3 regions of the Terrabacter lapilli genome follow, and region 2 is predicted to be linked to each of the others. Evidence: riboswitches for the same ligand, from Rfam matches in the RefSeq annotation. Region 2 holds a riboswitch; each other region holds the start of a gene.

Region 1 (2,191 bases), on a different contig from region 2:
AGCATGAACTGGATGCCCTGGAAGTCGGCGATGCGCTTGCCGAACTGCTTGCGCTCCTTGACGTAGGCCAGCGCCTGGTCGAGCGCGCCCTGGGCGATGCCGACCGCCTGCGCCCCGATGGTGACGCGGGTGTGGTCGAGGGTGCGCAGCGCGATCTTCAGGCCGTCGCCGACCTGGCCCACGACGCGGTCGGCGGGGAGGCGGACGTCGTCGAAGTGCAGCTCGCGGGTGGGGCTGCCCTTGATGCCGAGCTTGCGCTCCTTCTCGCCGAACGTGAAGCCCTCGTCGGACTTCTCGACGACGAAGGCGGTGACGTTGCCGCCGCGCGGGCCGTCGGGGTCCGTCACGGCGAGCACCGTGTAGTACTCGGAGACGCCGGCGTTGGTGATCCACGACTTCTGCCCGGACAGGACCCACCCGTCGCCGTCCTGGCGCGCCCGGCACCGCATCGACGCGGTGTCGGAGCCGGCCTCGCGCTCGGAGAGGCCGTAGGAGAAGGTCGTCTCACCCTTGGCGAGCGGCGGCAGGTAGCGGGACTTGACCTGCTCGCTGCCGTCGAGGATGAGCGGGAGCGAGCCGAGCTTGTTGACGGCCGGGATGAGCGAGGCCGACGCGTCGACGCGGGCGACCTCCTCGATGACGATGCAGGTGGCGAGCGCGTCGGCCCCCACGCCGTCGTACTCCTCCGGCACGTGGGGGGCGAAGAAGTCCGAGGCGACGAGGGCGTCGTGCGCCTCCTGCGGGTAGCGCGCCTCGGCGTCGACGGCAGCGGCGTACGGGGCGATCTTGTCCTCGGCGACCGCGCGGACGGCCTCTCGGAGGGCCTCGTGGTCCTCGCTGGTCCGGAACAGGTCGAAGTCGGCGTTCGTGCTCACGGACGGTGATCCTACTCGCCGGTTCGGACGACCCGGGCCGCCTCGTGAGCGACGCCACGGGCGACGCAGCGTCAACTGCGGGGCCGAGCCGTATGCCGTGTCGGCGTCCACGATGAGGACACCCGCTCACTCTCGGTCGCGACGCATACGTACACTCCCCGGTAGGTCATGAGCGCCAGCGACAAGCCCCGGCTCGCTGGCCGGCAACCCTCCAACCGCGGTGGGGTGCCCCGGGTGAGGACCTGGCCCGTCGACGCCACCCGGCGCGCGGGCAAGCGCGGAGAGACCTCCCGAGAGTCGCTCTCCCGCACCGACCCGTCGGTGCGCCGGCTGCTGAACCCGCAGCCCCGGTCACCGACACGACCGAGGAAGAGCACCGAGCGATGACCGAGCCCAACTGGTCCTTCGAGACCAAGCAGATCCACGCCGGACAGTCCGCCGACGGCACCACCGGAGCGCGCGCACTGCCGATCTACCAGACGACGAGCTACGTCTTCAACGACACCGACCACGCCGCAAACCTGTTCGGGCTCAAGGAGTTCGGCAACATCTACACGCGGATCATGAACCCGACGACCGATGTCGTCGAGCAGCGCATCGCCGCGCTGGAGGGCGGGGTCGGGGCGCTGCTCGTGGCCTCCGGGCAGTCCGCCACGACGCTGGCGCTGCTCAACCTCGCCGAGGCCGGCGACCACATCGTGGCCTCCCCCAGCCTCTACGGCGGCACCGTCAACCTGCTGAAGTTCACCTTCCCCAAGCTCGGCATCGACGTCAGCTTCGTCGAGGACCCGACCTCGATCGAGTCCTGGCGGGCGGCCGTGCGGCCCAACACCAAGGCCTTCTTCGGCGAGACCATCGCCAACCCGAAGGCCGAGGTGCTCGACATCGAGGCCGTCGCCGCGCTCGCCCACGAGCACGGCGTGCCGCTCGTCGTCGACAACACCATCGCCACGCCCTACGTCATCCGGCCGATCGAGTGGGGCGCCGACGTCGTCGTGCACTCCGCGACGAAGTACCTCGGCGGCCACGGCACCTCGATCGCCGGGGTCATCGTCGACGCGGGGCGCTTCGACTACGCCCAGGACCCGGAGCGGTTCCCGAACTACAACACGCCCGAGGAGAGCTACCACGGCCTCGTCTTCGCGCGGGACCTCGGCGTCGGCAGCCCCCTCGGGGCCAACCTCGCCTACATCCTCAAGGCGCGCGTGCAGCTGCTGCGCGACCTCGGCCCGTCCGCCGCGCCGTTCAACGCCTTCCTCATCGCCCAGGGCCTCGAGACGCTGTCGCTCCGCCTCGAGCGCCACCTCGAGAACGCC
Region 2 (2,191 bases):
CGGCCACCGCCGACACGAGGCGGCCGACGCCCTCGACGGTGGTGCCGAGGCCGATGCTGGCCCGCACGGCGGTGTCCGGCCGCTCACCCCACGGGTCCTCGAGCAGCTCGTCGACGAGCAGGTGGGCGCAGAACTTGCCGTCGCGCACACCGATGCCGTGCTCGACCGAGAGCACCTGCGACACGAGGGCCGAGTCCCAGCCGTCGACGGTGAAGGCGACGACGCCGACGCGGTCGCTGTCGTCGCCGAAGATGGAGAGCACCTCGACCCCGGGCACGTCGGCCAGGCCGGACCGCAGCCGGTCGAGCAGGCGCGTCTCGTGGTCCTCGATGGCCTCGGCGTGGCGGCGGATCGTCGCGCAGGCCGCCGCGAGCGCGATGGCACCGATGACGTTCGGGCTGCCGCCCTCGTGCCGGGCCGGGCCGGTCGCCCAGGTGGTGCCCTCCTCGCTCACCGAGCGGGTCGCGCCACCGCCGAAGAGGTAGGGGGTGCCGGCGTCGAGCCAGTCGGAGCGGCCCGCGAGCACGCCGGCTCCGTAGGGCGCATACGTCTTGTGCCCGGAGAAGGCGACGTAGTCCGCGTCCCACGCCGCGAGGTCGATGCGGCGGTGGGCGGAGAGCTGGGCGGCGTCGACGGCGATCCGGGCGCCGTGGGTGTGGGCGAGGCCGGCGAAGCGCGCGACGGGCCAGACCTCGCCGGTGACGTTGGAGGCCGCGGTGATGACGACCAGGCGGTGGCGCGAGGGGTGCTCGGACAGCGCCTCGTCGAGAAGGGCGTACGCGTCGTCGAGCGTCCGTGGCACCGGCAGCCGCACGGTGCGGAACCGGCCCCAGGGCAGCAGGGTGGAGTGGTGCTCGCTGCCGAAGACGAAGACCGTGGTGCGGCTCGGAAGCGCCTTGCCGAGCACGGCCCACGAGTCGGTCGTCGTGCGGGTGAAGACGACCGAGTCGCCCTCCCTGGCACCGACGAACTCGGCGACCTCGGCCCGCGCCTGTTCGTACCACGCGCTCGTCAGGCGCGACGCGAAGCCGGCGCCGCGGTGGACGGACGAGTACGTCTCCAGCGCGCGGTCGACGGCAGCCTTGACCGTCTCGAGCGCCGGCGTGGAGGCCGCGTGGTCGAGGTTCGCGTATGCCGTCTCGCCGCGGAGCGTCGGCACGCGCAGTCCCGCGCCGACGACAGGAGGCAGCGACCGCGCCTCGGGCACGACGTGCAGTGCACGCGTACGGACCGCCGGTGCGGGAGAGCCGCCACACGGCGAGGCCGCCGGGGACGCGGAGGGGCCGGCCGGCGAGGGGAGTGTGTGGGGCGAGGGAAGGACCGACATGTCAGTGCTCCTGGGTCAGGGGACCCACCCGGTGCGGGTCCGCGCTTGCCGACCTCGATCAGGCGAACGGACCGAGGGTGGCCTGGTCGTCACCCGGAGCACCCCACCGCGGAGGAGGGTTGCTGGCCAGCGAGCCGGGGCTTGTCACTGGCACTCATGACCTGCGCAGGACCATAGGCGGGAGATCCAGCGCGTGTCCACCAGACGGGCTGCGCGTGTCGCCATCCGAGACGCCGCGCGTGGCACGGAGCAAGCGGGCCGGGGTCAGCGGGCACGGCGCGCGCGTCGGGCGTCCCGCAGCTCGGCGAGGACGGTGACCCCGGGCTTGTCGTTCATCGACCGCCAGGCGGCGATGCCGGCTGCGCCCATCGCCAGACCGGCGAGGAGGTAGGCGGCCGTCGCCCCCGTGTAGGTCAGGGCCAGGGACGCCACGTCCACGGTGCGGGGGAGGGGAAGTGCCGACTCGATCCCGGCGGCCAGGAGCGGGGCGAGCGCGAGGACGAGCACGAGGACGACGCGGTTGAGGGACTGGACCAGGGCGAAGGTGCGGCCACGCACCTCGTCCTCGACGGTGAGCCCGAGCAGGGTGTAGCCGACGACCCACGCGACGCCGATGACGGCCCCGAGCACCGTCGCGAGCACGAGCGCGACGAGCAGCAGCGGGACGAGGGCGAGGACGAGCAGGAGCACCCCGGCGCTGGTCAGGGCCGCGCCGAAGACACGGGGGCGGGAGAGCCCGGCGAGCAGCCGCGGGCCACCGACGATGCCGGCCGCCATGCCGGTGAAGACGGCGACGAACAGCATCCCGTAGCCCGGGGCGCCGGCGCCCATGTCGGCGACGAAGCTCGTCGCCAGGCCGACCAC
Region 3 (2,191 bases), on a different contig from region 2:
GTTCGCCTTCATCTTGATGACGTCACCGGCGAGGTCGACCGAGGCGCCGACGTTCTTGAAGTCGTAGCGCGTCGCGATCTCCTTGCTCGCGCTGTTGACCGCGTTCGCGATCTCCTGCTTGTCGAACTTGCTGACGATGTCGAAGGAGGAGTCGGCCATCGGTGGGTCCTTCCAGATGCGTGTGGCTGGGCTGTCGGACGGGTGGCCGTGGGCACGCGGACATGCCGGACACGTCGCCGTGGTCCCGATTACTGACCCCGCCCGATCTCTTGCTATCCTTCCAGACGCACCAAGGCAGGTTGTCCGAGCGGCCAATGGAAGCGGACTGTAAATCCGTCGCGAAAGCTACGAAGGTTCGAATCCTTCACCTGCCACCCAGTGCGCCGAGAGGCCCTGACCAGCGCAAACGCGGGTCGGGGCCTCTTGCATGTACCCCGGGAGGGTACGTGGCGCCACGGATTCCGAAGGCTATTCTGCAAGCCTCTGACCTGCGGAAACGTGAGAGCCGAATGGCTCCGCGGGGAATATGTGGGGAAATCGGGCCCGGGACGGGGCGTCTCCTACGGGCCTCCCGCCCGTGACCTGCGGCGATGCGGGGGAGGGGGGTATGCAATCGCGACGGACTTCTGCGCCGTGGCGATTCGAGGCCCTTGCCTTGCCGGCACGGCGGCTGCGCTGCTGCCCCCACAGGACTGACTCGTAGTGCCGCAGGACCACGTCCACGGTTGAGGCGTTCGCCCGAGCGTCACAAGTTGGGGACCAGCTGTCGTCTCGATCCCGGGACCATCTCGACATGCGAAACGCGGCAGGATCTTTTCCTACTGTTTTAGTGGGGTATTGGGCGCGGTCTCAGTGAGTTTGCCCGACCGGATCACATTGTGCCGCAACATGTTTGGTGTCTACCGAGTCTCTCTGTCGATGTGTGTGAACGGTCTTGCGCTCCGCATCCATGCGGTTGCCCGCTTCGTACCGGTGTGCGTACGCTCACCGCAGGTCACGAGTTCCAGTGCACAGCCCCGGCTTGCTGGACAGCAACCCTCCTCCGCGGCGGGGTGCTCCGGGTGAAGACCTGGCCGGTCGCTGATGGCGCCGGCAAGCGCGGACTCGTTGATCGGGTCCCGGAGACCCGAGGAGCAGAGATGACCGCACGGACGACCACCCTGGTGGCCCGTCGGCACGTCGACCTGCTCCGCGTCTCCAGCGCGCTCTGTCGTCGGTGACGCACCGCCTCGCCGACGTCGACTGACGTAGCCCCGGCGGTACGCGACCTGGCCGCCCGGCGACCCCGTGCGCCGGGCGGCAACGACGCAGACCTCTATCCACGCCACCCGTCCCCGACGGGCGTGCCCGTGTCCCCAGGAGACCCTCAGTGTCCACCACCTCCGTCCCGAGAACCGCTCAGGCGGCACCTTCCCCATCCGCTCCTGCTCCACCGCCCGCGACGGCCGTCCTCACCGCCGTGCCCGACACGTCGCCCGTCCTCACCGTGGTCCCTCGGCGCACGCCGTGGACCTGGGTAGGTGTGGCGGGCGTGCTCGTCCTCGTCGCGATGTTCGTCAACGGGCTGGCCACCAACCCCGGCTGGGAGTGGTCCACTTTCGCCGCGTACTTCGCCAGCGAGACGATCGTGCGCGCTCTCGGCACCACCATCCAGCTCACCGTGCTCGGGACCGTGACCGGTTTTGCCCTCGGCGTCGTCCTCGCGGCAATGCGCCTGTCCCACAATGGCTTCCTGCGCTCGGTCGCGTGGACCTACATCTGGGCCTTCCGCTCGATCCCGCTCATCGTGCAGCTGCTCTTCTGGTTCAACATCGCCTACCTCTACCAGACCATCTCCTTCGGGCTGCCCTTCGGCCCCTCGTTCGGCAGCGTCTCCACCAACGACCTGTTCGGGGCCCTCGGCGCCGCCGTCCTCGGTCTGGCACTGCACCAGGCGGCCTACGCCGCCGAGATCATCCGCGGCGGCATCCTCGCGGTCGACGAAGGACAGCGCGAGGCAGCCGCAGCCCTGGGCATCCCGCGTCTGCGCCAGTTCACCAAGGTGGTCCTGCCCCAGGCGATGCGCTCGATCCTGCCGAACGCCGCCAACGAGGTGATCAGCCTCTTCAAGGGCACCTCGATCGTGTCGGTGCTCGCGATCCCGGAGCTCTTCTACCAGGTGCAGGTCATCTACGGACGCAACTCCCGGGTC

The links. Region 2 has a riboswitch for S-adenosylmethionine ahead of ABD241_RS03920 (aminotransferase class V-fold PLP-dependent enzyme). Riboswitches for the same ligand answer to the same signal wherever they lie in the genome.
Region 1: linked by a shared signal. The riboswitch ahead of ABD241_RS16720 (bifunctional o-acetylhomoserine/o-acetylserine sulfhydrylase) and the one ahead of ABD241_RS03920 (aminotransferase class V-fold PLP-dependent enzyme) in region 2 are both predicted to bind S-adenosylmethionine.
Region 3: linked by a shared signal. The riboswitch ahead of ABD241_RS20690 (putative leader peptide) and the one ahead of ABD241_RS03920 (aminotransferase class V-fold PLP-dependent enzyme) in region 2 are both predicted to bind S-adenosylmethionine.

What each region holds. Positions count from the first base shown of each region.
Region 1 covers NZ_BAAAPU010000009.1:393,685-395,875, forward strand. The annotation lists gene ABD241_RS16715 (acyl-CoA dehydrogenase family protein) at 1-875, opposite strand, end outside; SAM riboswitch class IV at 1,040-1,159, shown strand; partial or broken gene ABD241_RS16720 (bifunctional o-acetylhomoserine/o-acetylserine sulfhydrylase) at 1,202-2,191, shown strand, end outside.
Region 2 covers NZ_BAAAPU010000003.1:547,824-550,014, forward strand. The annotation lists gene ABD241_RS03920 (aminotransferase class V-fold PLP-dependent enzyme) at 1-1,207, opposite strand, end outside; SAM riboswitch class IV at 1,364-1,489, opposite strand; gene ABD241_RS03925 (MFS transporter) at 1,592-2,191, opposite strand, start outside.
Region 3 covers NZ_BAAAPU010000007.1:1,183,469-1,185,659, forward strand. The annotation lists gene ABD241_RS13550 (YajQ family cyclic di-GMP-binding protein) at 1-159, opposite strand, end outside; tRNA gene ABD241_RS13555 (tRNA-Tyr) at 294-374, shown strand; SAM riboswitch class IV at 993-1,105, shown strand; gene ABD241_RS20690 (putative leader peptide) at 1,140-1,220, shown strand; gene ABD241_RS13560 (amino acid ABC transporter permease) at 1,460-2,191, shown strand, end outside.